4 regions of the Syntrophomonas curvata genome follow, and region 3 is predicted to be linked to each of the others. Evidence: riboswitches for the same ligand, from Rfam matches in the RefSeq annotation. Region 3 holds a riboswitch; each other region holds the start of a gene.
The links. A riboswitch is a leader RNA that binds a small molecule or an ion and turns the genes downstream of it on or off. The one in region 3 is predicted to bind molybdenum cofactor.
Positions count from the first base shown of each region.

Region 1: another riboswitch for molybdenum cofactor. It lies ahead of ACU70B_RS08660 (aldehyde dehydrogenase family protein); the one in region 3 lies ahead of fdhF (formate dehydrogenase subunit alpha).
Region 2: another riboswitch for molybdenum cofactor. It lies ahead of ACU70B_RS08845 (NADH-quinone oxidoreductase subunit NuoE family protein); the one in region 3 lies ahead of fdhF (formate dehydrogenase subunit alpha).
Region 4: another riboswitch for molybdenum cofactor. It lies ahead of ACU70B_RS03360 ([FeFe] hydrogenase, group A); the one in region 3 lies ahead of fdhF (formate dehydrogenase subunit alpha).

Region 1 covers NZ_CM129641.1:1,942,509-1,950,282, reverse strand. Annotated here, with positions in the region: gene ACU70B_RS08670 (FAD-dependent oxidoreductase) at 1-2,565, shown strand, start outside; gene ACU70B_RS08665 (TIGR00266 family protein) at 2,651-3,415, shown strand; molybdenum cofactor riboswitch at 3,676-3,794, shown strand; gene ACU70B_RS08660 (aldehyde dehydrogenase family protein) at 4,047-5,522, shown strand; gene ACU70B_RS08655 (NAD(+)/NADH kinase) at 5,621-6,451, shown strand; gene nuoE (NADH-quinone oxidoreductase subunit NuoE) at 6,501-7,046, shown strand; gene ACU70B_RS08645 (NADH-ubiquinone oxidoreductase-F iron-sulfur binding region domain-containing protein) at 7,046-7,774, shown strand, end outside.
Region 2 covers NZ_CM129641.1:1,978,771-1,986,544, reverse strand. Annotated here, with positions in the region: gene ACU70B_RS08855 (NADH-dependent [FeFe] hydrogenase, group A6) at 1-1,176, opposite strand, end outside; gene nuoF (NADH-quinone oxidoreductase subunit NuoF) at 1,200-2,423, opposite strand; gene ACU70B_RS08845 (NADH-quinone oxidoreductase subunit NuoE family protein) at 2,496-2,939, opposite strand; molybdenum cofactor riboswitch at 3,219-3,359, opposite strand; gene ACU70B_RS08840 (sigma factor) at 3,665-4,369, shown strand; gene ACU70B_RS08835 (anti-sigma-I factor RsgI family protein) at 4,386-5,327, shown strand; gene ACU70B_RS08830 (GerW family sporulation protein) at 5,386-5,745, opposite strand; gene ACU70B_RS08825 (rod-binding protein) at 5,862-6,245, opposite strand; gene flgG (flagellar basal-body rod protein FlgG) at 6,252-7,040, opposite strand; gene ACU70B_RS08815 (YlmC/YmxH family sporulation protein) at 7,368-7,661, shown strand.
Region 3 covers NZ_CM129641.1:2,250,252-2,258,025, forward strand. Annotated here, with positions in the region: gene ACU70B_RS10140 (molybdopterin molybdotransferase MoeA) at 1-991, opposite strand, end outside; gene ACU70B_RS10145 (molybdopterin-binding protein) at 1,008-2,039, opposite strand; gene fdhF (formate dehydrogenase subunit alpha) at 2,051-4,732, opposite strand; molybdenum cofactor riboswitch at 4,872-4,993, opposite strand; molybdenum cofactor riboswitch at 5,133-5,252, opposite strand; gene ACU70B_RS10155 (ABC transporter substrate-binding protein) at 5,959-7,050, opposite strand; gene ACU70B_RS10160 (alcohol dehydrogenase) at 7,316-7,774, opposite strand, start outside.
Region 4 covers NZ_CM129641.1:788,137-795,910, reverse strand. Annotated here, with positions in the region: gene ACU70B_RS03370 (CCA tRNA nucleotidyltransferase) at 1-790, opposite strand, end outside; gene ACU70B_RS03365 (PAS domain S-box protein) at 1,152-3,443, shown strand; molybdenum cofactor riboswitch at 3,493-3,612, shown strand; gene ACU70B_RS03360 ([FeFe] hydrogenase, group A) at 3,999-5,171, shown strand; gene ACU70B_RS03355 (iron hydrogenase small subunit) at 5,190-5,564, shown strand; gene ACU70B_RS03350 (formate dehydrogenase subunit gamma) at 5,580-6,242, shown strand; gene ACU70B_RS03345 (PaaI family thioesterase) at 6,389-6,826, shown strand; gene ACU70B_RS03340 (glutamate synthase-related protein) at 6,966-7,774, shown strand, end outside.

The DNA.
Region 1 (7,774 bases), 310 kb from region 3:
TTTCTGCGGGAAGTTGCCCTTCATGGAGAAGTTCAAATCGGGGAAACGGTAGCTGTTGTCGGCGGCGGCAACACCGCTATGGATGCTGCCCGAACCGCGTCAAGGCTGGGGGCCCGAAAGGTGATGGTTCTCTACCGGCGTACCCGGGCAGAAATGCCCGCCGAGGAGATTGAAATAAAAGAGGCCGAAGAAGAGGGCATCGAACTCCGGTTCCTGGTCGCGCCGCTGGAGATACTGGCCCGGGACGGAAAAGCTTCCGCCATACGCCTGCAGAAGATGGAACTGGGTGAACCCGACGCTTCCGGGCGGCGCAGCCCGGTACCGGTACCCGGGGCTGAGGAAATAATAGAAGCAGACGCCATAATCAGCGCCATCGGCCAAAAGGTTAATCCTGAGGGACTAACCGGGCTGACCCTTAGCCGATGGGGGAGCATAGAAGTTGAACAAGACACCCTGGCTACTGATATTCCTGGTGTATTTGCCGGAGGCGATGGGGTTACCGGCCCTCAGATAGCCATAGACGCCGTTGCCCAGGGAGGCCGGGCCGCCCGGTCAATCAACCGCTACCTGAGCGGCAGCCTGGAGGTGCTTAAGGATAAATACACGGTGGAGCAGAAGGGATTGACACCGGCCGACTTTGCCGCCTGTCCCCGAGCGGCACGCGCCCCGATGGCGCATCTTGACCCGGAGGAGCGCCGCCGCAACTTCCGGGAGGTCAACCTGGGATTCAAGGAGGCGGAAGCTGCGGCTGAAGCCGGACGCTGCCTGGAATGCGGCTGCCAGGATTATTTTGAATGCCGCCTGTTGAAATACGCTGGCGATTACGAGGCAGAACCCCGGCGGATTGAAGGTGAGAAGCGCCCGGGCAAGCTTAAGGATACACATCCGTTTATCGGGCGAAACGCTGAAAAGTGCATACTATGCGGCCTTTGTGTAAGGGTATGTGATGAATTTATGGGGGTAACTGCTCTAGGACTGGTGCACCGGGGATTTGAAACCGTGATCCGGCCCGAATTCGATCTCCCCCTGCAGGAAACCTCGTGCATAAGCTGCGGCCAGTGTGTAGCTGTTTGCCCCACCGGAGCCTTAATGGAATCTTTCCCGGTTCCCAAAAAACCACCTTTGCAAATGCAGGAGACGTACAGTACCTGTTCATTCTGCAGTATGGGCTGTGAAGCGCAATTCTATAGCCGGGGCGATATCATATACAAGGCGCGACCTCCGATAGACGGCCTGCTTTGCCGCCAGGGACGTTTTGCCTTTGCGGCTTTCGCCCGAAACCGGATTGATAAACCGATGATAAAAGCAGACGGAAGGTTGTCAGAAACCACCTGGTCTGAAGCCTTAACGAAGGCCGCTCACCATAGCGGCCGTATAAAATACGGATATTCAGCTTCAGCCCTGGCAGTGTACGTTTCTCCAGCCTTCACTATGGAGGAAGCCGCTGCAGCTGCTGACTTTGCCCGCCTGGCTTTGGGGACGGACAAATTGGGCAGCACTACTCCGTACGCCCCACGGGGATTGGCCCGCATGCTGAACGGAAGAATTCTTACCGGCAACCTGGACGAATTGGCAGATACCGGGGTGATATTGTTAGTCGGTTCATTAAATCACAGTCAGGTGGGCGCGGTTAAAATCAGAGCCGCAGTTAAAGGAGGAGCCCGGCTGATGGTGATAAGCCCGGAACCAACCATGGTGGATGACCTGGCCGCAGTTATCATCAGGGAGACTGCAGAATATGATTTGCTAATTGATATTCTGGCCGCGGTGGTTAAAAATAATTTGGCGGCGGAGGACTTCATTGCCGGTTTTGTGGAGGGATACGACTGGTTCAAAAAGGGCCTGGTTACCAGAGAACCTGGAACCCGGGCGCAAGAAGCGGCAGAAGCTTTTGCCCGGGCCAAGAAAGCCATGATAGTGGTTGACGGCAGTGAGGTAAACGAGGCGGGAGTCGAACTGCTTGCAGACCTGGCTCTTATTACCGGCCGGATAGGCTCTCCCCACAGCGGCATGATCGCGATTACCCCGGGCAGCAACCATCTGGGCCTATGGAACCTGGGTGTCACCGGTTCCGCTGCTGAACTCGAAACTGGCCTGAAAGAGGGGGCTGTAAAGGGGCTCTTTATTTTGAATGAAGACCCGGTGGGGGCAGGTATAGTGGATAAAGAAGAGCTGAAACGGCTGGAATTGCTGGTGGTCGCAACTCCGTATATGAATCCAACCGCGGAGGCGGCTGATATAATACTTCCTTCCTCTGTTCCGGTGGAAAATGAGGGTACCTATATAAGTGCGGATGGAAAAATTAAAAGCCTGAATCGGGCCGTCAGCTTCCGATCAGGGCTCAGCAATCAGGAGATTATAAGGAACCTGGCAGCCAGCATGAAAACGATCCCGGATATTTCCCGGCAAAAGGAGATTGTCCGGGCGGTAACGAAATCCCAGAAAACACTGGAGCTAAGCGGGCCCAAGGCACTGCTGTCAATTCCCGCCCCAAAAAGTATTTTCGCCAAGGCTCCCGTCCCTGACCCCGCGCTAAGAGAGTTTTACGCAAGTTTGAATAAATAGGTAATTCAAGGGTCGATAGCAAAATCTTCCGAGTAAAATCTCCACTCCTTGTGATAAAATTTTAAGAAAACAAAGGAGGTTCACTATGGCCGATGTAATCGACTATCAAATCTTCGGGGATGACATGCAGATCGTGGAGATCGAATTGGACCCCGGTGAAGGGGTCAGGGCTGAAGCTGGCGCCATGATGTACATGGAGCAGGGTATTCAGATGCAAACCGGAACCGGGGGCGGAATGTTCAGAGGATTTAAGCGTATGATAAGCGGCGAGAGCTTTTTTATCACTACGTTTTTAAATAACGCCAACCGCAAACAAAAAGTGGCTTTTGGCGCACCCTACCCGGGTAAAGTTATTCCCCTGGATTTGCAAAAAATGGGGGGCGGCTTTATATGTCAAAAGGACTCGTTCCTCTGTGCCGCCCGGGGTACGGAAATAGAAATAGCCTTTTCCAAACGTATCGGTGCGGGCCTGTTCGGAGGTGAAGGCTTCATCCTGCAGAGACTGGAAGGCGATGGCATGACCTTCATCCACGCCGGCGGCACCCTAATCGAGAAGAACCTTTCCCATGGAGAGGTCCTTCGGGTGGATACCGGCTGTCTGGCTGCTTTTGCCCCCAGCGTCGACTATGATATTCAGTTTATCGGCGGATTCAAAAACGCTCTCTTCGGTGGCGAAGGATTGTTTATGGCCACCCTGACCGGTCCTGGCCTGGTCTATCTGGAAAGCCTTCCCTTATCCCGTCTGGCGGACCGCATCATTGCCGCCAGTGGTATCAGCAATACCGGCGAATCCCGCGGCGTAGGCGGAATAGGAGGCCGCATACTGGGCGATTTGCTAAGCGGAGATTAGAAATCACAAGAAGAGCGTTACCTGTTTATCCCCCGGCTGTTTGGTTGCCGGGGTTTTTTATTTGAACCAAGTTGTAATCATGATGTCACTATTACACAAAAGACGAACAAAGAGGTTACAAAACCATTACATATATTTATGCCCGGTCAATTATAAGAAAAATTTACTCCCTCCATGCCCGGTCGACCTTTGTACCGGTTCTGACGTGCTGCAACCAAAAGTTGGCACGTTTATTGCTTCAAAAATGTAGCAGAAGTTCTTTGAAAAAATATCTCCGAGGCTGTTGACCTAAGGCAAAAGCTATGGATAACAGGACGTTAAGGTTTATTTGGAAACGAATAAGCCTCCCGTTGCGGAAAGGGGAATTAGTTATAACAATAATGGCGAACTGTACTCTTTAGTCAGTCGCCTTCCAACCGGAGCTGAACTATGCCCTGCGCTGGTTTAGCTTCTTTCATAATGCTGGACTACGCCTTTCCGCTGGTGCAGCATTTTTTATTTCCTCATTAATCAGTTCCTATAACCTCAGTAATAAGTCCTCAAGGAGGTGGTATCAGATTCAGGATAATTACCGGGGTAAATATCTGTATTAAAGCAAAAGAGGATTAGAGAATTTGGAGGTGCATTATTGATGAAAAAAGTATGGGATGACAGCTACAAACTATTCATCGATGGAAAATGGATTGACGGTTCGGAAGGTAAGACCTTTAAGGCTTATTGCCCTGCCAATGGCGAATTCTTGGCCACCTGCGTAGACGCCGGCAAGGAAGATGTGGATATGGCGGTAAACGCGGCCTGGAAAGCATTTGCCGGCTGGAAGGATGTCAGCCCGCAAGAAAAATCTACAATCCTGTTAAAAATTGCCGACCTGATAGATGAGAACAAAGAAAAACTGGCTATGGTAGAGACCATGGATAATGGCAAACCCATCCGGGAGACCTTGAACATAGACGTACCTCTGGCATCTGACCACTTCCGTTACTTTGCCGGCGCCATCAGAACCGAAGAGGGCGAAGCGGTTATGATTGACAAGGACCATATGAGCATCATTCTGCGCGAACCTATCGGTGTGGTGGGACAAATCATCCCCTGGAACTTCCCCTTCCTGATGGCTGCCTGGAAAATAGCTCCGGCTCTGGCGGCAGGCGACTGTGTAGTAATCAAGCCGTCCTCAACCACTTCCCTCAGCATCCTCGAATTTGCCAAACTGCTGGAACAAGTCCTGCCTCCGGGTGTGGTAAATGTAGTAACCGGTAGAGGCTCCACCACCGGCAATTATATGCTGGAGCATCAGGGCTTTACCAAGCTGGCTTTTACCGGCTCTACCGAAGTAGGTTATCAAATTGCCGATGCGGCTGCCAAAAAGCTTATTCCGGCTACCCTGGAACTGGGCGGCAAATCAGCTAACATCTATTTCCCCGACTGCCCGTGGGACAAGGGCATTGAAGGCGTAGCCATGGGCATCCTCTTTAACCAGGGCCAGGTTTGCTGTGCCGGCTCCCGGGTATTTGTCCATGAAGACATTTACGACCGCTTCCTTGCCGATATGATTTCACTGTTCAGTAAAGTCAAGGTCGGCCTTCCCTGGGAACAGGATAGCATGATGGGATGTCAGGTTAACGAAGACCAGTTGCAAAAGATACTTAACTATGTTGAAATCGGTAAAAAAGAAGGTGCCCGCCTGGCCTACGGCGGAAAGAAATTAAACGACAATGGCCTGGACAAAGGCTGCTTCATGATGCCTACCATCCTGGCCGACGTTACCAACGACATGAGAGTGGCCCAGGAAGAAATATTCGGGCCGGTAGTATGCGTAATCAAGTTCAAAGACGAAGACGAAGTCATCAAGATGGCCAATGACAGCGAATATGGATTAGGCGGTGCAGTTTGGACCAAAGACATCAACCGGGCCCTGCGGGTAGCCCGAGCAGTACAAACCGGCCGTATGTGGGTAAACAACTACAATAACCTGCCGGCCCATGCTCCCTTTGGCGGATACAAAAAATCCGGAATTGGCCGCGAAACCCATAAGATGATGCTGGAACACTACAGCCAGAAAAAGAACATCTTCATAAGCCTCAGTGAAGCTAAACTAGGCCTGTACTAAAAAACCGGTCATCCCGGCTGGCTTTTCTTAAGTCAGCCGGGATAAATCCCCTGAACGGGTTGAATCAGGCAACGCGGAAAATTAAGGGGCTGTATATAATGAAGGTTATAATTGCAAGTAAAGACGACATGCGAGCCCGTGCCATGGCGGTTGAGTTGAACCGGCGTCTGGCGATCTATGGGGTGAAATCGGAACTCATAGAGAAACCCCTTTCTGCAGCTATCAAGCATGCCGATTTGGCTATCGTGCTGGGCGGAGATGGAACCATACTGAGAGTCGCCCATTGGCTGGCCGGGAAGGAAATTCCCATTCTGGGGGTAAATTTCGGCCGGGTAGGCTTTTTGAGCAGTATAGAACCGGAACAGTTATGGCCGGCTCTTGAATTATTAATTAAAGGCCGATACCAGGTAGAAGCAAGAACTATGCTTGCGGTCAGCGTTCAAAAAGGCAAGGACGTCCGCTTAATGGAACCGGCGCTGAATGACATGGTAATCAAGGTGATCAGCCCCCAGGTGATGGAAATAGAATTACGGATTAACAACAGCCCTGCGAAACACCTGCGGGGGGATGGAATAATATGTGCTACTCCAACCGGATCTACTGCCTATTCACTATCAGCCGGGGGGCCGGTAGTAGATGCAAGCCTCCCTGCGCTGCTGATAACCCCGATATGTACCCAGTTAAAATTATTGCCTCCCGTGGTGGTAAATGCAGACGCGCAGATTAATTGCAAAATTATCAGCCCTCATCCCGCCTGCCTGGCCGTCGACGGGGAAGTGAAAACAACCCTGGATAGAGGAGACAGAGTCAGAATATGCCAGGCTTCTGAAGCAGCACATATTATTCACATTGACCTGCAGCCGATAAGCAAGGATACTGGTAGTAACCTTGAAAATGTAGATAGCCTGCCTTCGCTATCGATTATATAAACAGGTCTTATCCCGCAACTGAAGAGGAAAGGGGAGGGTTAGCATAAATATGCTATGCAATTGTCACGACAAAAACCGGCTCCAGGATACAATAACCGATGATTCGGTTGATTTGAGCAAATCAGCTGACGTGCTGGGTACATACCGTGACCAGGCCGGCAGTCTGGTTACCGTCCTGCAAAAAGCGCAGGACATCTACGGGTACCTGCCGCTTACCGTACTACGCCATATAGCCCGGGAAATGAACCTGAAACCGGCCCGGGTGTACGGTGTAGCTACCTTCTACACCCAGTTTCGTTTAACCCCGGTAGGAAAATATGTAATCCTCTTGTGCCAGGGCACCGCCTGCCATGTAAACGGGTCGGAGAGGATAGAAGCCGCCCTGTGCCGGGAACTTAAAATAAAGCCGGGGGAAACCACCCCGGACGGATTATTTACCCTTACCAATGTAGCTTGTTTAGGGTGCTGCAGCCTTGCTCCGGTAATGATGATAAACGGGCAGGCCTACGGCCCGTTAACCCCGGATAAAGCTTTAAGCATAATAAAAGACCTGTATGCCGGTGAGAAACAGGTTGACCAGGGAGGCGAGCAATGATGAAAATACGCGTAGGTTTAGGCAGTTGCGGTATAGCCGCAGGAGCCCTGAAAACATTGGAGAGCCTTAAAGCGGAGCTTGCCCGCCATAACTTATCGGCAGATATACAGCAGACCGGCTGTATAGGTATGTGCCATAACGAACCGCTGGTTGACATAATCGATGACCAGGGACAAATATTTACCTATGGCAAAGTCGATGAGAAAAACATCAAAGAAATAATAACACAGCATGTTCAGGGAGGAACACCGGTAGAAAAATACCTGGTTAGCAGCCGGGAAAAACCCAATGACTTCCTGTCTGAACAGGTCAGAGTAGCCTTGAGAAACTGCGGCCTCATCGACCCGGAACAAATCGAGCACTACATGGAACGGGGAGGCTATAAAGCTCTGAATAAAGCCATAACCGCAATGAGCCCCGAAGAAATAACAGCAGAAATAAAAACATCAGGTTTAAGAGGCCGGGGAGGGGCAGGATTTCCCACCTGGTTCAAATGGAACGCTGCCCGCAACAACCCCGGGAAAATCAAATATATAGTCTGCAATGCCGACGAAGGCGACCCCGGAGCCTTTATGGACCGCAGCGTACTGGAGAGCGACCCGCATTCAGTTCTGGAAGGGATGACCATAGCCGGGTACGCCATCGGCGCAGCCGAAGGCATAATCTACTGCCGGGCTGAATACCCCCTGGCTATCCGGAGATTGGAAACCGCGATTGAACAGGCCCAA
Region 2 (7,774 bases), 270 kb from region 3:
TATTCCGCTCATCCGGAACAGGCGTCCTATTTCCCTGGTGGTTAAGACCAGGTCTACATCCTGGTAGCCGCTGGCGTTCATTTCCGGCCTGGAGGCCTCGAACTTTTTAGCGGTACAGGGCATGATGGATACGGAATAGATCCTGGCCGGGTCAATACCCATCTTGTCCGCCCAATAGGTCTTTACCAGCGAGCCAAACATCTGCTGCGGTGATTTACAGGTCGACAGATTGTCTAAAAGGTCGGGGTAAAAAGTCTCACAGAAGTTGATCCAGCCCGGGCTGCAGGAGGTAAACATGGGTAGGGTGCCGCCTTCTTTAAGACGTTTTAAGAGTTCGTTGCCTTCTTCCAGAATGGTCAGGTCGGCAGTAAAGTTAGTATGCAGCACATGATCAAAACCGATTTGTCTTAGTCCGGCTACAAAGACTTCCATGGGCATATCGCCCGTCTTCATGCCCACTTCTTCACCAATAGCAGTTCTTACTGCAGGAGCAATCTGAGTCACAACAATTTTATCCGGGTCGGCAATGGCTGCCAGCAGCTTGTCAATTTCTTCAACTTCACCAATAGCTCCCACCGGGCAGGCATGGACGCACTGACCGCACATGACACAGGGGCTGTCCATCAGGTCACCACCCATGGTCGGTACTACCATGGAGTGAACTCCACGGCTTTCCAGACCCAGGGCGTTTACACTTTGGACTACCGAGCAGGCATCGATGCAGCGGCGGCAGAGTACGCACTTGTCAGGGTCTCTGAATATGGACGGGGTAGAGTAGTCTTTCTCCAGGCCTCTTACCTTCAGGGTAAATGGGTTGTCACGGATGAAGTACTCATTGGCCAGGTCCTGCAGCTCGCAGTTGCCGTTGCGGATACAATTCAAACAATCCTGGGGATGATGAGCCAGAATTAATTCCAGTATGGTTTTTCTGGCTTCTATTACCTTGGGGGTGCGGGTTTTAACAACCATTCCTTCCATTACCGGCTGCGCACAGGCGGCTTGGAGAAGTCTGCTTCCTTCAACTTCACATACGCATACCCGGCAGTTGGCTTTTACTGCCTGGTCCGGATGATAACAGAGTGTAGGAATTTTGACACCGACTTCTTTAGCTGCCTGCAGGATGGTTGAGCCTTCGGGAACGGATACTTGGATTCCGTCTATCGTTAAGTTAACCATTATATTCCCTCCTTCGCTCTTTCCTACATCAACTTGGCATTATAGTCGGCTGCAAAGTGTTTGATGGTGGTGAGTACCGGCGCCGGTGCTGCCTGCCCCAGACCGCAGAGGCAGGCAATAGACATGACATCGCCCAGTTTTTGCATAAGTGCAATGTCGCTTAAACTGCCATTACCGCTGTTCACCGATTCCATCAGTTCGTGCATGCGGGCGGTGCCTTCCCGGCAGGGCGCGCATTTACCACAGGATTCGTGTTCAAAGAACTTGGCAATACGGGTAGTTACATCTACTATATCGCGGCTTTCGTCAAGTACGAAAACGGCTCCGGAGCCCAGCGTAGCTCCTATAGCAGACATATTGTCAAAAGCCGCCGGCGTATCCAGAAGTGAATCGGGTATAAATGCACCGGAGGTTCCGCCTATCTGTACGGCCTTAAACTTCTTGTCTCCCGGGATACCGCCGCCGAACTGGAAGACGATTTCTCTGATGGTAGTATTGGTTGGTACCTCAAAGAAGGTTTTATTATTAACATCCCCGGTCAGAGTAAATACTTTGGTTCCCGGGTAGGAGGGAACACCGATGCCTGCATACCACTCGGCCCCTTTTTCAAGGATTACCGGGATGTTGGCAAAGGTTTCAACATTGTTGACTATGGTCGGTTTCATCCATAAACCTTCGGATGGAGGATAAGGGGGCTTGAAACGGGGTTCACCCCGTTTGCCCTCGATCGACTCAATCAGGGCAGTTTCTTCACCGCAGACATAAGCCCCGGCTCCGCTTCTTACCTCGACGTCAAATCCCTGCAGTACGCCTTTGGCTTTTGCCTGGCTGATGGCGTTGTTCAATATATCGATTAACTGGGGATATTCCCCGCGCAGATATATAAAGCCTTGTTTTGCTCCGATAGCATAACCGCAAATCGCCATTCCTTCGATCAGGGTGTGAGGGTCGTTTTCCATAATCAAACGGTCTTTATAAGTACCGGGTTCGCCTTCATCCGCATTGCAGACCACATATTTTTCATCAGCAGGGGCCCGGTAAGCAAAAGACCATTTTTGCCCGCAATTAAAGCCTGCACCACCCCGGCCTCTTAAATTGGATTTCTTGACTTCTTCTATAAGCGCTTCTCTATCCATACGGCTGGCTTTTTCCAGGGATTTATATCCCCCCTGGGCCATATAGTCTTCGATTTTCAAAGGATCGATTTTGCCGTAATTACGCAATACGATCCGCATCTCTTCGGCCATTTTTTGACCTCCTTTCTTTATGTTTGGAGTCTTGAGTCTTTCTAATCAATGGCTAGTACCGGTTTTTATTGACTACTTGTATTCTGCCAGAATGGATGGTATCCTGCCCGGGCTTACATCAAGATAGGGCTTGCCGTTTATTGTAATCACGGGAGTTGCCTGGCATTGTCCGACACATTCAGTATACTCCAGAGCAAACTGGCCATCTGAGGTGCTCTCTCCCATTCTGATGCCCAGCTCTCTCTCCAGCGCTGCCACAACATCGGCGGCTCCTGCTACATGGCAAGGCGCACTTTCGCATATTCTAATTACGTTTTTACCCCTGGACTCTACCGCAAACATAGAGTAAAAGGTAGCTACACCGTAGGCTGCGCTGGCAGGAACATTAAAGACTCTGGCTGCCTCAGCGACAGCTTCGACGGGCACATAGCTGAATTCTTTCTGTACCGCATGAAAAGCCTCAATTAACCCCCCAGGCTTATCCGCATAGCTGGCAATAATCTGTTTATAATCCATCCCCATATCCCTCCTTTCCTCAGATATTGCTTGAAAAGCCAAAACTGCAATGGAAGCCGCGATTTAAGCTAATACAAGGCATATAACCTGTAGCGGGTATTTGAAGTGACCAGCCCTAATTCGAAAAATGCCAGGAACCGAAGAAGATCCTGGCATAAATTTTGGAGCTGAATCGTACCCCAACCATACCCGACAAGCGGCAATTAACCAACGGGAATATCGATACATCTCCAAACCCTTGGCCAGGCGGTATTATAATGATTAACCAATTTTAAATTGCCTAATGTTTCCTAATCTTCTTTCCGAAAATGGGAGGCGCAGGCGTTTCCGCCTTGAACCCTAAGGGCATAAAATTTACCCAGCGGCCAATTGCCCATAGCACTTAGCCTTAGGCCAATTGGCTCGAAGATATTGTTATTAAACTGTAAAATTGTTAAAATTTTCACTAATGCTTATCTACCAACCCCTACTTCATTACAAGCATTCTGCAATTATTCCGCGAATTCCTCCTTAATATAAAAAATTTTTGTTTCACCTATAAAAAACTTTGGCAGAGATATTTTTGAAGACGACCCCAGATTTTAAGCATAAGCCCTCGTATTTATAAACAAAAAGAATAGCGGATAGATTGGGAAAATAACACAAATGCAAATCGCCTGTGCGCTGACAAAGCAAGCTTAGGGTTATAATGACTTTAATATAAAACAGTCCTCGGGAGGAACAAAATGCAGGTATCCAGAAGCAGCGAACTGGAGACGATCGCGCAGACTGCCTGGCGGGACTACCATTATGGTAATAAGGAAGTATTAAACGATATATATGACAGCATAATACCTTTCTGTCTGCGGGTCAGCTCCAAAACCTGTGGCAAGTATATACATGAATTTGACGAGGAAGCGAGTATTGCCCGCCTGGCCATAATTGAAGCGTTTGATAGATATGAACCTGGTCGGGGAAGTTTTTTACTCTATTTGGCCCGGGTAGTGCGGAGCCGCATTATTGATTATCAGCGCCAGGAAAAACGTCGCCCCCTGCCGTTTTCTTTTTTAAAAGAAACGCAGCTGGACGACTTCAATTTTGACGGTGAAAATCAGGTGGAAGAAATCCTGGATGACCTTAGCCGCCAGGAGGAGATACATAGGTTCAGAGGTTTGCTGAGCGATTACCAGATTGATTTTAAAGACCTGGTGGCGGGCGGGCCCAGGCAGATAAGAGCGCGGGAGAAAGCTCTGGTTATCGCTTGGAAAATCGCCCGGGATGAGGAAATGACCGCCTGGTTGATGAAAAATAAAACCCTGCCTCTAAAAGAACTGGAGCGCAGGTATGCCGTAAACCGGAAAACTGCTGACCGATATCGAAAATACATCATTGCCGCCGTTCTGGTCGCAGTTTATGATTTACCGCTGTTAAAAACCTATATCGAGTCATAGGGAAAGGAGAATAGGGATGGCCAAGGAAAAGGGTCTGGTGCTTGAAGCCGGAGAGGGCTGGGCCATAGTGCTGCTCCCCGGCGGGGATTATAAACGGGTTAGAACCCGGGAACGCTTACAAACCGGGCAGCTTTACCAGTTAAAAAGCAATGCGGCGTTAAAATATGCAAGTGTGGCGGCCGTTTTTATTCTCATCACCCTAACCAGTCTCGACTTTTTTACGGTCACGGCCAGGGCCAACGTATCCCCGGGAATCAATCTGGGTCTGAATCGCTGGGATCGGGTGGTGTCAGTAAGAACCAGTAATACTGATGCCAAAGCAGAGGTGAAGGACCTGAGCTTGAATGGGAAAAGTCTGAATCAGGCGATAAATATGATAGTCGAAAGGCGGGGAAGCGAGCCGGGGTTGGCAGCCGGGGATAAGGGAGAAAACAATCAGGTTAGTGTATCCTTATCCGTCAAGAACCAAAAAGACAAGCAAAGAGAAGAAAGGCTGTTGAAAATTATCGATACCACTCTTAAAGAGAGTGTGGCCGGGCAGCAAGGCCGACCTTCTGCCGCCAAGGTTATCCGCAAAGGCAACCAACTGATAGTGATTGATGAGCATCCTCCCGGTCAGACTTCGAAGACACCGGGGAATAGTGCGCCTAAGGGTGAAAAAAACAAACCGGAACCGAAACTGCAGGAGCATAAGGTAAATCAGCTTTTGTTAGATCAGCCGAAAAAAAAGGAAGGCGGCGGGAACCCGGAGTTTAAGGATAACAATTTTATGGCTGATCCGGAAAAGGGGCATAATGAAAAGAGGGATAACGGCTTACCTGCATCGGCCCTCCCTAAAGACCAAAAGATGGATTCGCAGAATAGCAGCAAAGGCGGCGGCCGAAGTGCAGAGCCCCAAGAGAAAACCAAAACTGAAAAAGACAGCGGACCGAAGCATCAAAAAAAAGGGAACAGCTGAAAAGCTTGCTGCCACTGTAAAAAATAAATCTGTGTAATCTATGGTTATTTTCTGATAATCATGTAGCCGTCGTCTTATCTGACTGAGGATTCATCACCGGGTTTTTAGATGACGATATTATCTCCGGCATCAGCCCGGAGATCTCCTGCAGATTACCTTGACCACTAAGAGAAAACAGTCGTGTCTCTTCATCCTTTATCACCAGCAGCGCTACCGGGGAGATTTTGCCTCCGGCGCCAGCACCGGAACCGTTAGCTGCGGCGCTGCCGGCGGCACCGCCGCCGGCTCCGAATGACAGACTGAGGATAGGGATCAGGGTAATATTTTCTACCCTGATCGGCTTGCCGATAAAGCTTTCGCTGCGGGAAAACAGCTTGATATTATCGAACAGGGCTTCCAGCTCTGAGCTCAGCTTCATAAGTTTCCTCCCAAACAATAGTACCCGCTCCTGATAAAACAGAATCGCTATACCTGCGCGAGAAACCGCCAAATATAGCGAATATAAATCCTGTTCTGAATAAAAGCCTTAAGTAATTATTTATCGGCATCCGGCTGAACCGGAGCTTGGGCAGTGATATTGCCGCTTAATTGCCGATAAAGTATATCAGCGATGCCTAATGATCCGGTTTTACTCATGGAGCGGGCGTACTCGGCATAAAGCATTGACTCGAAAGTATCGGTGGCAAAGCTATGGCCCGTAAATTCACCCCGGGGAACGCTTTGACGCATGCATTCCAACACTTTATTTAAAAACACGCTCTCCAGTTCCTGGCAGGCGGAGTAAAGCTTCTTATTATTCTTCTCATTAATTGCAGATTCCAGACAGCGGGAAAAATCTTTTTTTTCCAGGGTTTCCCCATAGGAGGGGGTAGCGGTTATTTTTTGAGCGGGCATGAACCCGGTACCGTTAATCATCATTATTTATTACCTCCGCAGGTTGGCGGCAGTCTGCAGCATCTCATCGGATGACTGGATTACTTTAGAGTTGAACTCGTAGGCTCTCTGAGCAGTAATAAGGTTTACCATTTCCTCAACTACCTGTACATTGGACATCTCCAGGTATTCCGAATGCAGGGCTATGCTATTGTCGGAATCAGGCTCCCATTGCATGGCTTCTCCCGAGTTGGCCGTAGCCTGGTAGAGGTTTTTGCCTATTTTTTGCAAACCGGCAGGATTACTGAATTTAAATATCTGCAAAGGTTCACCGGCAACGGTAGGTTCGGTTTCACCGGGAAGCATGTAGCTGACAGTGCCGTCAACGGCTACCCGCGGATCGGTGTAGTTTTCTTCCAGAGCTTCCGGCCCCAAATATAGATTGCCGTCAGCAGTGACCAACTGACGATTGCCGTCTACTTTTATAGCTCCATCTCTGGTATAAAGAGGTTCTTCGTAGCCCGGCACTTGAATGGCAAAAAAACCCGGTCCGCTGATGGCTACGTCAAGAGGGTTTTGAGTGGATTGAAGATTCCCCTGGGTAAAAAGGGTGTTAACAGCGGCGGGCCTTACACCCAGACCAACCGCTAAACCGACGGGTTCATTGCGGTTCTCGTCGGCGGCAGGTCTCCTGATGGTTTGATAAAGCAGGTCTTGAAACTCGACTCGTTGTTTCTTAAATCCAACCGTATTTACATTGGACATATTGTGAGCCAGGGTATCCATGTTCAGCTGCTGAGCACCCATACCGGTACTTGCTGTAAAAAGAGCCCTCATCATACGGCCGTTCCTCCTCTGTTTAATGAACGATTGCATTGCGGTATTTCAGTCAGTCAATACCGCCCGGGCTCCTCCGATTGAGTCCAGCCCGTTATATTGTAAACATACTACCGATGTATATCGTATTACTGAAGGAAAAGGTTTAGGAAAAGAACGGCTAAAACGTCCGGCCTGGAACGATGACGACAAAATTTCACAATCAGGCTCTCTTTTTCACAGGAAAATGGGAAGATCCGGAATGGACATAGTAGTCACGTTTTATGACCCCTTTTCATATATTAGTAATATTCACCAGGAGTATTCTATTCATTTAAGGGGTGGGAAAAAATGGTCAGGATATCTGATTTGCGGGCCCGGGACGTGGTAAATATTCTCGACGGAAAAAAGCTGGGCCATATTTACGACATCGAACTGGATTTGGAGGTTGGGAAAGTGGTTGCTATTATTCTTCCCGGCCGCCTGCGGGGGTTCTCTATCTTTGCCAAACGGGAGGAAATCGTTATACCCTGGAAAAAAATTGTCCGCATCGGCAGAGATGTCATATTGGTTGAGGTACCGGTATTTCAGGAAATGGATGATTACAAACGCAAAGAGTATTTGCTGGATGATGATAATTTCTAAAAATATCGCCGGAATCCGTGAAGGGTATATTATAAACAAAGCGGCCGCACCCGGGAATGTTGAATAAATATCTGCTTTTGTTCATAATAAGGGCAGATATCAGCATCATACTC
Region 3 (7,774 bases):
CCAGGCATCGAGCCTCGACCCGGGGGCAATAAGGCTCTTTTTTTTGCAGAGCGCGAATTACCGGAGCAGCCAGCAATTCATAACCTACGGCACAGGCGGCAGGATTGCCGGATAGAGAAATCAGCATTTTTTTATTGCAAACCGCCGCACCATTATGTCCGCCAGGCTGAATAGGTACTCCCCAGAAAAGGATTTCCCCTCCCAGTCGGTGAAATAACAGGCTTGATTCTGCCTGCTCCCGGGCATAGGTTCCGCCTATAGTGAGCAACAAGTCTGCCTCCGCCATTATTTCCCGCATCCGGGTAACAAGCTCCCCTGCCTTAGCATCAACGGCCCCCGCCGCTGTTACATGAGCCCCGTCCCGAATGGCTTGGGATACCAATAAAGGACCATTGCTGTCTCTCATCTCCCCGAAAGCCGGTTCACGTTCCCACGATACCAGCCGGTTTCCCAGACTGAGCACCGCTACCCGCGGTCGTGGGTATACCGCTAATTCGCTTTTCCCCAGCGCGGCCAGGGCCGACAGTAATCCGGGAGTAATTACATCTCCCGGCTGGGCCAATAATTCGCCCGTCCTGAAGTCTTCACCAACCGGGCGAATAAAACTGCCATCGGCTATAGCTTGGCCCAGGTATACCTTCTTTTCCCGGACGTCTGCTTCTTCATAGGGGACCAGAGCAGCAGCATTTTCAGGAATCACTGCCCCGGTAGCAACTTCAAACGTCTCTCCCTTTTGCAAAGGAAGAGGTAGCCGCTCTGCTGGTGATGAACCGGTGATGGAAAGGGTTTTTTGACCTTTAAGGTCATCTCTGTGGACGACATAGCCGTCGCGAGCCGCTAACGCACGAGCCGGCAGGTTTTCCGCCACGACCACTTTTTCAGCCAGTACCCGTCCGCCGGCCTGCAAAAGAGGTAATCTTTCCACCGGTAAGGATATGAGGTTTTGCAATAAAAGCCGCTGAGCTTCTTCCAGACTCACATTAAGCTGCATGATCCGACCTCCGTTCTTAAGGGCCAATGCTCTTGCCAAAGGGGCAGAGCGGGTAATGACAAACTTTACACTCTTCACATAGACCGCCGTGGCCCAGCGCCACTATATCCGCCCTGCTTATGCGGTCACCGGCAAATATACGGGGCAATAAGAGGTCAAAGGTTGTGATACGGCTATAGAGAGCCCCGGCAGGTACGCCGCAAATAGGAACATGCCCGCGATAAGCCAGCATATTCTGGGAACCGGGGAGGGCAGGGGCGCCATAGAAAACAACCTCGGAGCCGGTAGCCCTTATACCCAGTGGAGTTACATCATCGGGATCCACTGACATGCCCCCGGTAACCACAACCAGCTCAGCCCCTTCTTCGATGTAATTGTGAATCTCCCGGGCAATTATTTCAGCATTGTCCGGAACGATTACCTGCCCCATAATCCTGCCCCCAAATGGAGCCACCTTCTTGCGGATCAACTTGCCGAAGCCGTCTTTAATCTGACCATTATACACTTCGCTGCCGGTAGTAACGATCCCTACCCACAGCGGATGGAAAGGCATAATTGAAATCAGCGGTTCCGGGGCCGAAGCTAATTTTTCGGCTTCCTCCAGGGTATGCCGTTCAATTGCCAGAGGAATCACCCGGGTTCCCGCAACGGTCTGACCTTGGACCACAGCCCGGTTATTATGCATAGTAGCCAGGATGATGTTCTCCAGGTTGTTAATCCAGTTCAGCCGGCTCACATTTACCTTCAGTAACCCGTCATATCGGGCACAGAGATTAACCCTTCCCTGGCTGGGTTCAGTCAATCTCAAGCCCTGGCCGGCTGCTCGGCCGGCCAACCTGGTAGCGGCCTCATCCTCATGGACCATATTATCTTCCGGCTCCCATACGTAGATATGTTCCTTGCCCATGTCCAGCAGATTAGGAATATCAGCCGGGGTTATCAGCTGTCCCCTGCGATAGGCCCTATATTTTTCCTGTCCGGGTATTACTTTGGTAATATCATGGCAGAGCTGCAGCCCCACTGCCTCTTGAACAGGTACCTTCTTCATATTGATGCCTCCTACAATTTTGCCAGTTTAACCGCACAGACCTTGTATTCGCCAGTTCCGGTAATCGGATCCAGGTGGTGGCTGGTAACTGCGTTGGTAGGAGTTTCACTGTAATGGAACGACATCCAGATTACACCCGGAAGAACCCGGTCGGTAACCTTGACGGCAGTCTCAACTGCTCCCCGGCGGGAGGTAACTTTTATCTTGTCACCGGTATTTAAGCCGATTTTTTCTGCATCGGCGGGATTTACTTCCGCCCACTCACGATCCCATATACTCATGATGCTCTTGGAGTAGGGAGTAGTGACATTATAGTGCTGCAGAATCCTGCCGGTGGATAAGAGGAAGGGATATTCCTCGTCCGGCATTTCTCCAGGCGGTATATGCTCGGAAGGCTGGAATGATCCCAGGCCCCGGGTGAATTTGCCTGCATGCAGGAACTGGGTTCCGGGATGCTCCAAGCTGGGGCAGGGCCATTGAATACCGGTTTTATCAATCCGCTCATAATTGATGCCGGCCATGGAAGGAGTCAGTGAAGCCATTTCATCCCATATGTCCTTGGGACTGTCATAGTCGGCCGGATATCCCATGGCATTGAACATGGCGCAGATAGACTGCCAGTTAGCCCGCCCGGGAATAGGTTCGATCGCCTTGCGTACCCTTTGCACCCGACGTTCGGTGTTGGTAAAAGTACCGTCACATTCGGCAAAACTGGCTGCGGGCAGGATAACATCGGCATATTCCGCCGTTTCCGACAGGAATAATTCCTGTACTACCAGAAATTCCAATTTTTCCAGGGCTCCGCGGATATGGTTGCTGTCAGGGTCGGTAAGAACCGGATTTTCACCGAGGATATACATCGATTTGATCTTGCCTTCATGAGCTGCTTCAAACATCTCAGGAATCTTCAGGCCCACTTTGTCCAACATAGGTCTGCCCCAGGCTTTTTCAAATTTTTCCTTTATTTCAGGTACGGTTACATTCTGGTAGCCGGAGTAGACATTGGGCAGGGCTCCCTGGTCACAGGCTCCCTGAACGTTGTTCTGTCCGCGGATAGGACAAACGCCGACCCCGGGACGGCCCAGGTGCCCGGTCAGCATGGCCAGGTTGGCACAGCTCATAACATTACGGGTTCCGCAAATGTGTTCGGTTATTCCCAGGGTATAGAAAAGCATAGCCTTGTCGGTAGTGGCATAGAGGCGGGCAACAGCATACAGATCCTCAACGGAAATGCCGGTTATCTCAGCAACCTTTTCCGGAGGATAGTTTTCTGCTATAGCTTTCATTTCTTCATAGTTTTCGGTGCGTTCTTCTATAAATTTCTTGTCTTCCAGGCCTTCTTTGATAATGATATGCATGAGTCCGTTGAGAAGAGGAATATCGGTACCCGGATTCTGACGCAGCCAGTAGTCGGCTTCATCGACCAGGTCTATGTGGCGCGGGTCACAGACGACCAGTTTGCAGCCGTTGCGGGCTGCCTGTCGCATTTTGTAGCCAATAACCGGGTGAGCTTCCGTAGTATTGGTTCCTATAAGGAACATGAGCTCGGCGTCGGTGGAAATCTCATTGATGGAATTGGTCATAGCGCCGCTTCCGAATGTAGTGGCCAGACCGGCCACAGTCGGCGCGTGTCAGGTTCGGGCGCAGTGGTCGACGTTATTGTTGCCCATAACTGCGCGGGTAAATTTCTGAACCAGGTAGTTCTCTTCATTGGTACAGCGGGCAGAGCTCAGAGCGGCAAAAGAGCCCGATCCGTATTTTTCTTTAATCTCACCAAAACGTTTTGCTATCAGGTCGAAGGCTTCCTCCCAACCGGCTTCTTCAAATTGCCCGTTTTTCTTGATCAGCGGGGTGGTAAGCCTCTTTTCGTTATAAATGTAATCCCAGCCAAAACGGCCTTTTATACAGAGCCGGCGCTGGTTTACCGGGCTGTCCGGATTGGACAGAACGCCGATTACTTGGCCGTCTTTTACCGCCAGGTCAAAATTGCAGCCCGTTCCGCAGAAGGGGCAGGTGGTTCTGACCCGTTCGATCTCCCACCGACGGCCTTTGCCGGCCATACTCTTTTCCTGCAGGGCTCCGGTCGGACATACGGCCACACACTGTCCGCAGAAAACACAACTTTCGGAATCGATATAATCCACATCGCCGGCAGTAGTAGCCTTGCGCCGGAACCCGCGGTTAATATAACTCAGGTTATCGGCGCCGGTTAATTCTTCACAGGCCCGGACACAGGCGCCGCAAAGAATACATTTGTTGAGGTCACGGATAATAAAAGGATTGGAATCGTCTATGGCATAATCGTGCTTTTCTCCCTGGAAGGGACTTTCTTTGATCCCATACTTGTAGCAGTAGTCAGCCAGCTTGCAGTCGCCCAGTTTATCACAGGTCATGCAATCCAGGGGATGATTGGCCACCAGTAATTCCAGAATGGTGCGCCTGGCTTCCGCGATGTCCGGGGACTCCGTATGCACTACCATGCCTGGACTAACCGGGGTTACACAGGATGCCGGGAAAAGACGATTTCCTTCCACTTGTACTACGCAAAGGCGGCAGGCTCCCAGGGGTTTTAACTCCGGGTCATAGCAGAGCCGGGGGATTTCTATCCCTATCTGGTCGGCTGCCTGCATTATAGTAGTACCTTCCGCAACTTCAACCTCCTTTCCATCAATGATCACTTTGACCATTCCCACTCCGATCACTCCTTCCATAACTCTTGCTTGCTCTCAAGTCAGATAAAAAAACAAAAAAACCCCCGCCTAACCTGGAGGTTCAAATAATTGCACCGGATACAGCTAAAAGAAGTCCAGAAATAGCAATTATCTGGTCCTTATCAGGCGGTCTCGGGCTCCTTTCCAAAATCGGGAGGCGAACCTGTTTCCAGATTCACCCTATCGGCTTTACACCATGGCTTTACGGCTTTAGGCATACCAAGCTCGGAGCAATGTAAAACGGCAGGCCTTTCTTCAATCCCCCCTCCCTTAATCATTCGCCAGACAGAGAATTCCCCGCCCGGTTATTTATCCATATACACAGAAAACAGGTATCCGTACCGGCAAAAAGCACATACAGCTACCTGTTTTGATAAAAACAAATAGTTATATTGCAACTCCTTTCCACAATACGGGGAGGCACAGGCGTTTCCCTCTGCACCCAGGCCTTTTAGCCATAGTAAATCACCTTAGGTTAAAAAGCTCGGAGCAACTTGTTTGTATAAAAGACAGGCTAGTGACAAAAAAGTACGCTACACCCGTCCCACGATAGAACGTTTATCAGGTACTCCTTTCCACAGTACATGGAGGCACAAGGTGTTCCCCTCTACCCATAGGCCAAAGCCCCAGTCCGACAGCCCGGAGCTTGTCTCCTGACCGGAGCCGGGTCATAAAAGACAGGGTACTGGTAAAAAGCACACTACACCTCTCCAAATAAAACAGACGGATAATGTGCTCCCTTCCGCAAACGGGGAGGCGTTTCCCCCGGTACCCAGCCCAGTAACCCTGGCTGGCAAAATTTGGGCTAAAAGGCTCAGAGAAAGAAATCTTGATTTTTTGCAATATTTCTAAATTTATAGTAAATATTTGTAATTATTCTAGGAGAAGTCGGAATTTATGTCAAACCATTTAATGGTAAGTATAAAATTAATTTATACTCCGCATGATAAGAATTAGATATCAGAACGTTTAATGCATGAAATTTGGCCTATATGTTTTTACGATGGGTTTAATAAAGAAATTTTATATCGTTTTAATACGGTTATGAAGTTCAGGAGATTTACAACAGCTGGTTCTCCTGACCCTCTGCTTTCTGAATCATCCGTATCCTCGACGGACAACCGGTATCTGCACGTTGACCGCCTCCGATTCATGATAATCCTTACCAATTACTCTCATTACTTCCCGCCCTGCGGTGGAGCGTAACGTCAACCGGGTTGTTCGTTCTGTCCGCACATGCCCTCGCCGTTCAATATGATGTCCAGCATGTCCCCGGACACTTGATAATTAAAGATTTTTTGATAAAAATCCTGGGCTTCCTGCTTGATATTTATATCCGGAAAGCGTTCGGGATAAAGCAGATGCGCAGTCCACATTACGGCCAGCGGTGTTTCCACCCCCTCGGCATTACCCCAGCGGGATATGCCGCCGGGCATCTGATAAACCCTGCTTTCTTTTACCGCCTTTAAGGGGGACCACCGGAAACTGCCGCTGATATATTTTGCTGTCTCAGGTTCATTTACCAGGATCACATCCGGGTCCCACTGCAGTATCTGTTCCAGGCTGGCAGAATTCTTGCCTCCAAAATGCCGCAAAGGCTGATCCACCGATACATTTATGGCTCCAGCTGTCTGGGTCCAATCAGCTGCCAAAGTGTCCGGCCCATCCGTATCAGTGGCTTCGTCCGTTGCGCGGTAGACCCGCACCCGCTCTGCTTCAGGAATAGTTGCCGCCACTTTCCGGACCTTATAAATACAATTCTGATAGTAATCGTTATATAGCTTCCCCCGCTCTGCTGCCCCCAGAGCCTGAGCGATAACCGTAACAGCATGCTGCTGTTCCTCTATACCGGAGTAGTCCACCGCCAGGTAAGGAATATTGGATTTTTCCAGTTTTTTCGCTTCGGCCGGATCGGCTGCGGTACTGTTTTTAACCAATACCACATCCGGGTCGGCTTTAAGTAACTCTTCAATATCTATAGAGCCTTCTGCAACGGGTACCAGCGCCCGGCTTATGTCCGGATAGATTTCATTCAGCAATACATCTTGCTTCAGATCATCAGGTACGGCAACAATTTTGTCACCCTGGCCCAGCATAGCGGTCGCATACCCCGCAAAAGCATATAAACAGGCCACCCGTTCAACTTTAGCCGGGACTTGCACCCGGCGATCCAAGCAGTCGGTGACGGTAATAGTTTTCCCCCCACCGTCCTGGTTGGCCCGCCAGTAACGTAATCCCATAACCGCCAGCAGGATTATCAATAATATTAACATCAGCCGGAGATATTTTCTGTCAGTCACTGTTTTCCCCTCCTAATTATTGATTATTTCTTCGGCATACTTAATGGAGCCGCTTGGCTTGACAAGATGGAGGAATCCAGCGGGCAGGCAATCACCCTGATACTAACATTATATAAGATTAAAATGTTTTTTCCACTCAATCCGGCAGGCGCAGGCATACCAAGGCCGGAAGCACCCCCATAATCAGAGGGTGCTTCCGGCCTTCTTTGAACATGAATCCTAGGGCAAATGAACGAGAGAATGCCTAAGGAAATCTTAGCGTATTCTATTTTTCATAGGGAGTTACTATCCATTTCAGGCAATTGTCTTTTTTGCCGCCGAAAACATCATAACCTTTAAGGATATCATTTAAAGGAGCACGGTGGGTGCACAGGAAGTTGGTGCTGATCTTGCCCTTTTCAATGAGCTTGATCAGCTCGGGAATACGGTTGGCGTTCACCAGCCCCATGCTGATTCTGATGTTCTTAATCCATAAGGTGTTCATGGCAAGTTCCTGGGGCTTTTCAAATACGCCGATCAGGGAAACGGTGCCGCCTGGCCTGACGCTGTCTATAGCCATATCAAAGGTTGGCTTGAAACCGTTGGCTTCAATGGTGACATCGGCGCCGCGGCCTTGAGTCCTCTCTCTGATCGCATCTCCGACACTGGCTACCTTATTAGGGTTAACGCCCACGTCGGCAATACCGTTCTTGACCGCGAAATCCAGACGATCCTGATTGATGTC
Region 4 (7,774 bases), 1.5 Mb from region 3:
CAGCCAGCCGCAGCGTAAGATTAGGTTCGGTACTATCCATAACTATCAGACTGTGTTCAAACACATCCTTATCGTGATACGAACTGCGTGTGTCAAAGCCTATCGTCGGTATCAGCTCGGGCATAAGCACCTCCAGCAAACCCAGTTCCATGAGCCTGCGTATCCCGCGGGAGGGCACATCGCTCAAGATAATCTGGATGAGCTCATTGCACACCCTTTCCGATCCGCTGACGGGAACACTGTTTTTCAAATCCTTGATTGCCTGCAATAATTCCGCATCAATCTTAAACCCCAGTTCGGTTTCAAATCTTACGGCACGCAGGATTCTTACGCTGTCTTCCCGCATTTGGTCATATGGGTTTCTGGCACAGCGCAGCAACCGGTTTTTAATATCTTCCACGCCATCATACGGATCCAGCAGGCCCTCTTCTTCATTATAGGCAATGGAGTCCATGGTAAAATCCTTATGCAGCAGATCCTGGTTAATATCATCGGTAAACCGTCTTGCTTCCCCGGTGCGGAAGGTATTAATCCGGTAGCTCTCTTCTTTAAAAACAACGGTAACGACGCCATAATCCTCAATCGAGGGAATGGTAGCGAAGCCTTCTTTCTCATCGAAAATAACCACTATGTCATTGGGCAGCGCACTGGTAGTAATATCCCAGGTTATAGGCTCCTTCCCCAAGAGGCAGTCCCTTATGCAGGCGCCATAGATGTAAGCTTTATAACCATTGTCATGTAGTTTGATTAGAATTTCCCGTACATTTTCAGGCATATTGATAAAATTCATGCCGCCACCCCCAAATTGCATTGAATTGTTTTATTTAAATCATTTCTACAAAAAGCAGTTCATATCCTGCTCACAGCCTTTAGGTTCTGGATATTCGCCGGGCTGTAATCTTGCCCCGACAGTTCTTGCCAATAGGGGCAGAGCATCGCAGTGTAAAAGCTGCCCCAGCCTTATATTTATGAAATTCTTTTTTTTGGAAGTTAAAGAGGTAATTAACCAGAAAAGTAGAATAATAATTAAGATACTATTGCTTGCAACACACGCACATACCATGTTTACTAAAGCCATTTACGTTACTGCCCTTCTCTTTTTTGCTGCTTTTCTGCCCTTTTAAAAAATTTTCCTATCGGGAGGTTCTGTAGTGGGAAATAGTGAATACCTGCAAGAGCAGTTAAAAATAAGTCTACAAAAAATTCGCCAGCAAATTGCCGAATTGGAACTGCTTGATTCCCGCAATAAACGTTCGCAGGAATTATTCACGGCTCTATTTATAAGCTCGCCGATAGGTATTTTTATAGTTCAAAATGGTAAATTTGTTGATGTTAATCCCCAATTCGAAAAATTGATCGGGTTTAGCAAAGCTGAACTGCGGGGGGGCAATTCTCTGGATCTGGTAGTTCCGGAAAACCGGGCTCAGGTCAAGGAAAACGCTATCAGAATGCTAAAAGGGCACCCTACTCCCCCTTATGAATACCGGGTAATACAAAAAGGGGGCAATATAAAATGGATCATGGAAACGGTCACCTCTATACAATACCTGGGTAAACTTGCTACCCTGGGCAATTTCATGGATATTACCCAGCGCAAGCTAACCGAGGAAGCCCTGCGGGAAAGCCAGGAACACTTCTTGGATCTCTTCGAGAATGCCAATGATCTGATCTACATACATGACTTAAAGGGTAAGTTTACATCAATAAATAAAAATGCCGAACAGATTACCGGATACAGCCGTGAGGAAGCATTGCAGATAGGTTTCCTGGATGTGGTCGCCCCGGAACATGCGGATATTGCCGGCAAACAAATTGTAAAGGATATTTTTCAAGGGCGCATCCCCACCTATGAGCTGGACATTATCACCAAGTCCGGCCAACGGGTGCCTCTGGAGATTCGCCCCCGGCTCCTGTATAAAGATGGCAAGCCGTATGCGGTACAGGGTATCGCCCGGGATATAGCCGAACGGAAGTTAATGGAGAATCAGCTTCGGGCTACCAACCAGCGGCTGCTTGATATAATCGAATTCCTTCCCGATGCTACCTTTGTCATTGACCAGAACCGCAGGGTAATTGCCTGGAACCGCGCTACTGAGGAAATGACCGGTCTTAATAAAAAAGACATAATCGGGCAGGGTGATTATGGCTACGCCATACCTTTTTACGGATACCCCCGCCCTATGCTGCTGGACTTGATTACGGCTTCAGACGAGGATATAGGCAAGCATTACAAGGAAGTCCGCCGCGAGGGGCAAAGCCTGTATACGGAAATCTTCTCTCCGGGCGTATATGATGGAGAAGGCGCCTACATTTGGGTTAAAGCCTCTCCCCTCTTTGACACTGACGGCAACCGGGTAGGGGCTATAGAGTCTATCCGGGATATAAGCGAGCGTAAACATATCGAAGAGCAGCTTCGTTATCTCAGCCTGCATGACCGGCTTACCGGACTATATAACCGCACTTACTTTGAAGAAGAGATTAGGCGGATAGAAAACGGCCGCTTCTACCCCACCGGTCTTTTAGTCTGTGATGTGGATGGTCTGAAGCTGGTAAATGATACCCTGGGGCATGATGCCGGTGATAAGGTATTGATTGCCGTATCCCGGGTGATTGAAAAATGCTTCCGGGGCGATGATGTGGTAGCCCGGGTAGGAGGCGATGAATTTGCCGTTCTCATGCTGCGCAGTCCGGAACTGATTGTAGAGACCGCCTGTCAGAGAGTTCGGGACGCAGTAGAAAGCTATAACAATAACAACCCGGATATACCCCTAAGTCTTTCTATCGGCTTTGCTGTCCGGAATGAGCCTTCCATAAGCATGAATGAAGTTTTTCAAGCGGCTGACAATAACATGTATCGGGAAAAACTTCACCGACGTCAGAGTGCCCGGAGCGCTATTGTCAAAACGCTTATGAAAGCACTTCAGGCCAGGGATTTTCTAACCGAGGGGCATGCAGAACGCATTCAGGGGCTGGTAGCGTCTTTGGGAGAATATATCGGGCTGCCCGGCCATCATATCGCCGACCTGCGCTTATTAGCTGAATTTCATGATATCGGCAAGGTAGGAATCTCCGATAATATTCTTTTTAAACCCGGCCCTTTGAGCGAGGAAGAAGTGTTCGAAATGCAGCGCCATTCCGAAATCGGGCACCGCATCGCCCTGTCCGCCCCGGATCTGGTGCCTATCGCCGATTGGATATTAAAACACCATGAATGGTGGAATGGAAACGGTTATCCCCTGGGGCTGAAAGCAGAGGAAATTCCTCTGGAAAGCAGGATGCTGGCTATTGCCGACGCCTATGACGCCATGACCAGCGACCGCCCTTATCGCAAAGCCATGAAAAAAAATGATGCTATTTCGGAACTTCGGCGCTTTGCCGGTATACAATTCGACCCTTATCTGCTCGACTACTTTATAGAAATAATTGAAAAAGCCCATATCTAAGTTGGATTTTTTTATTGCCTTTTCCCTGACCATGTGATAAGCTGAACAAAATAAATAGGTTCTCCGAGCTCCCCTACCTAAGGTGTTTTGCTATGGTTCTGGAGCCTGGGTGCAGAGGGAAACTCCTGTGCCTTCCCCTATTGTGAAAAGGAGTTCAGTTTAGGCCTATATTGTTAGGTCTGGTTGGTCGTACCTTTTTTACGAGGATACGACCATTGTTTTTACATATGGCAAAAAGCTGTAAAAGGCTTTTTCATACAATCCCAATCTTTTTCCTCCCGCTTGCTTTTGTAAGCGGGCCTTTTTTTATCCGCTAATGACAAAGTAATCTTTAATTGGTACAATATTCATTAATAATAGTCGTTCACACGAAGTGAAAACGAAGCTGCTGGAAACCAGACAGCAGGAGCAGAATTCCTAAACTTTCTTTTTCCCGGATATAAACCGGGAGTGAACCTATCCATGAAGGATAGAAGTCAATCAGACGGATGGTTCATGCAAAGGAGGTGAAGGATTTTTTGTTTTCTGTGAACTTCTATACAAGGAGGGAGAATATTGAGTACTGCAGTGCTAAATAATGGTGTTATTCATGTCAGTGATAAATGCAAGGCCTGTGATCATTGTACGTCCATCTGTCCTACCGGCGCCATCCAGGGCAGATTGGGGGAAAAGCATCATATTGAAGTTGGGAAATGCATAAACTGCGGACAATGCCTTATCAATTGTCCCTTTGGCGCTATTGACGATTTCAGCATGGTCAATGAGCGGATAATAAAAGCTCTGGATAATCCCAACCAATTCGTAGTAGTTCAGGAAGCCCCGGCAGTAAGGGTAGCTCTGGGTGAAGAATTCGGCCTGGCGCCAGGAACCAATGTCAAACATAAAATGTATGCCGCTTTAAGAAAACTCGGTTTTGATAAGGTGTACGACACCGAATTTGCGGCTGACCTGACCATAACCGAAGAAGGAACTGAACTCATCCACCGGGTCTTCAACGCCCTGGGGGTTCCCGGTTTTGAACATGCCGGACCTCTCCCCCAGTTTACTTCCTGCTGCCCCGCCTGGGTAAAGTATGCCGAAGATAAATACCCGCAAATCCTGCCCCATGTTTCAACTGCCAAATCTCCCCAGCAAATGTTCGGAGCCGTGTCCAAGACTTATTTGGCAGAGAAACTAAACCTTGACCCCGGCAGTATATATTCCGTTTCGGTCATGCCCTGTACCGCCAAAAAGTATGAATGCGACCGTCCTGAATTCATTGCCAGCGGCTACAAGGATGTTGATGCCGTAATGACCACCCGGGAACTGGCGCAAATGATAAAGACTGCAGGTATAGATTTTGTCAATCTTCATGATGAACGCGCCGATCAATTTATAGGAAGCTCCACCGGGGCAGCAACCATATTCGGAGTTACCGGAGGAGTTATGGAGGCGGCTCTGCGTACCGCCTACGAAGTACTTAGCGGGGAAACCCTGGGTAAAGTTGATTTCCAGGCAGTAAGAGGGCTTAAACCGGTAAGAGAAGCAGTGGTAGAGGTCCCGATCCAAGCCCTGGGAGGAAAGGCCCTGCCGGTCAGCGTATGTATAGTAACTGGCACCAAGCACGTTGACCGTATAATTGAAGATGTATTGGCTGGTCGCAGCAAGTATCACTTTATTGAAGTGATGAACTGTCCCGGCGGATGTATTAATGGCGGCGGTCAGCCCATAAGGCGTGATACCTATTAAAGGAAGGGGGATCCTGTTATGAATATCTTTATTGAAAAAACGGGCATGACCAGACGTCAGTTCCTAAAAGGAAGCGGCATGCTGGCTGTTGCCGTCATAGTATCCGGGGTTTTCGCCAAGATAGGTATTGATGCTTTTGCTGCCGGTGACGATTATATTGCCCAGCGGGCAGCGGGACTTTATACCCTGGACGAAAAAATGGCCTTACGCAAATCCCATCAAAATCCGGAGATAGTCGAGATTTACCGGGAATTCCTGTCACCCGGGGAGGAGAAATACCTGAGCGAAAAAGCTCATCACCTGCTCCACACTAAATATGGCAAAGATATCCCAACCTTTATCGAAGAACTTAAAGGGCGTCACCAGGGCGAAGACAACCATGAAGCAGCGTAAAAGGGAGGTATAGTGATGAGCGAAGAAATTAAAGGAAATGTACTGAAGCATGATACCCAAACCCGTACCATGCACTGGATTCACCTGCTGGCCTTTATTGTTCTTGGACTTACGGGAATAGGTTTTTACTGGGATATCGCCGGTATAGCCAGTATATTTGGAGGACCGGCCAACGCCTCTTTGGTTCACCGCTGGGCCGGGGTTATTTTTACCGTGGGGCCAACCCTTTATATTCTATTAAACTTTGACCGCTTTTCCCGTTTTGTAGATACCATATCCACTTTCACCAAGGACGATTTTGCCTGGCTAAAGACCATGGGAGGATATGTACCGTTCATTAAAGTCGAGCAGGCGCCTCCCCAGGAAAAGTATAATGCCGGTCAAAAAATCCTGGGGGGCCTGATTATCGTAGGCTGCCTTTTAATAATTATCACCGGTTTTCCCATGTGGCTATGGCGGGATGCGGTATCCTCAGCATTCCTTGCCATCTGCTACAACATTCACTTCTGGACTGCCATGGTAATGATCTTACTGGTGGCGGGACACTTTTTCCTGGCTGCCGTTCACCCCAAATCCCGGGTAGAATTCGCTTCCATGATGCTGGACGGCTATGTCGATGCACAGGTTACAGCCCACCATAATGCCAAATGGTTTGCCCAGTTGCAGAAAATAGAATAGACTTGTTTATTCGGGGCCCGGTACCGACCGGGCCTTTTCTGCCTGCTCCGCAATATGTATCAAAATCCCCTGTTACCAGGCAGGATAAACAGAAAGAATAGCGAATTCAATCCCAGAGCAATTATAATTGGGAAGCAGGGATACAGATGAGCAACCGTCCAAGTGGCGATGGAGAAAAGGAATATGCTATGATTGATATTGATCTGGGTACTCCTCCCCGCTGTTACACCAGCATGCAAACCCGCCTGCTGGATTTAGCTCCCGGCCGTGTCACGGTAGCTATCCCGGTTCTGGAGTCCTATTGCAACCCGGCAGGGTCAATGCAGGGCGGTTTCATATCTGCTGCCTTTGATAACGCCTTTGGGCCGCTCTGTTCGACGGCAACCCCTGCTGCCAAAGCTACTACCCTTTACATAAACACTGCCTATCATCGACCAATCTTCCCCGATGATGAGCTTATCATAATTGCTACCGTGAAATCGAAGGGACGTACTATGGTATATATGACGGCTGAAGGCTACAACCGGGAAAATCAACTCGTAGCCTCCGCCAGCACCCAGTATATGATTCTGGATCGTAGTTAGCAGCAGAGGGAATACCCTTTAAAAGCTTAAGCATACCATCCTCTACCATCTGCAGTAATATATTCGACCGGGAACCAAAATTATTTACAGATAAGGCGGCAATACTATTTTTATATGGTTAAAGGAGGTAATTCTGACTGTGGTAAACAGTTACCTTTGGTCTTTCGGTGGGGCTCTGCTGGGCTCCATTTTAACTGCCGTTTTTGCTCCGCTGATTATTAACCTGACCGTAGACAAACTGGCTAAAAAGCTTATCAGCGGCTCGTCGCTTAAGGATTCGCTACTTTCCTATACTTATAGCTACTATAATATCCCCTGGCTGCGCCTGGTTGAGGTTATACGCCGGGCTGAAACCGGACACCCCCTGCTCAAGCCCTGTGAGCACCTGGAAACAGGCAACGTCCTCTCCCAAGTCTATCTTAATCCAGCCCAGATCTCCTGCCCGCCGGTTCGCGACCAGTACTCCGTAGACACCGGAGTAAGTATTGGTACTAAAAGTGGGAAGCCCTTAAAACTGGCCTCCCCTTTTATTATTGCCGCCCCCTCCACCGGGCTGCAGATAAGTGATACCGCCCGCCAGGCGCTAATAGAGGCAGCCAATATGAGCGGAACTGCTCTGTTAACTGGTGAACAGCTGTTTAGCCGGAACGAGCTTCAAAAAATAGAAAACCCGATTTTGACCCTGGATCAACCTGATTCGCCAATGCTAACGCCTGCTGGCATTAAACTGGCCCGTATGCTGGAAATAAAACTGGGTCAAGGTTCTGTCTTCCCCCTAAACTGGGAGCAGACCGGCTTCAGTCCTTCATCTCAGCAGGCCTATATCCCCCATTTTTATCATCTTGCCGGAGGCAAAAAAGAGCTTTTCCGCCTGGTCCATGAATTAAAACACTTGGGCGGAGGCATTCCCATAGCTGTCCGCCTGGCTGGCAGTGCCCGCATAGAAAA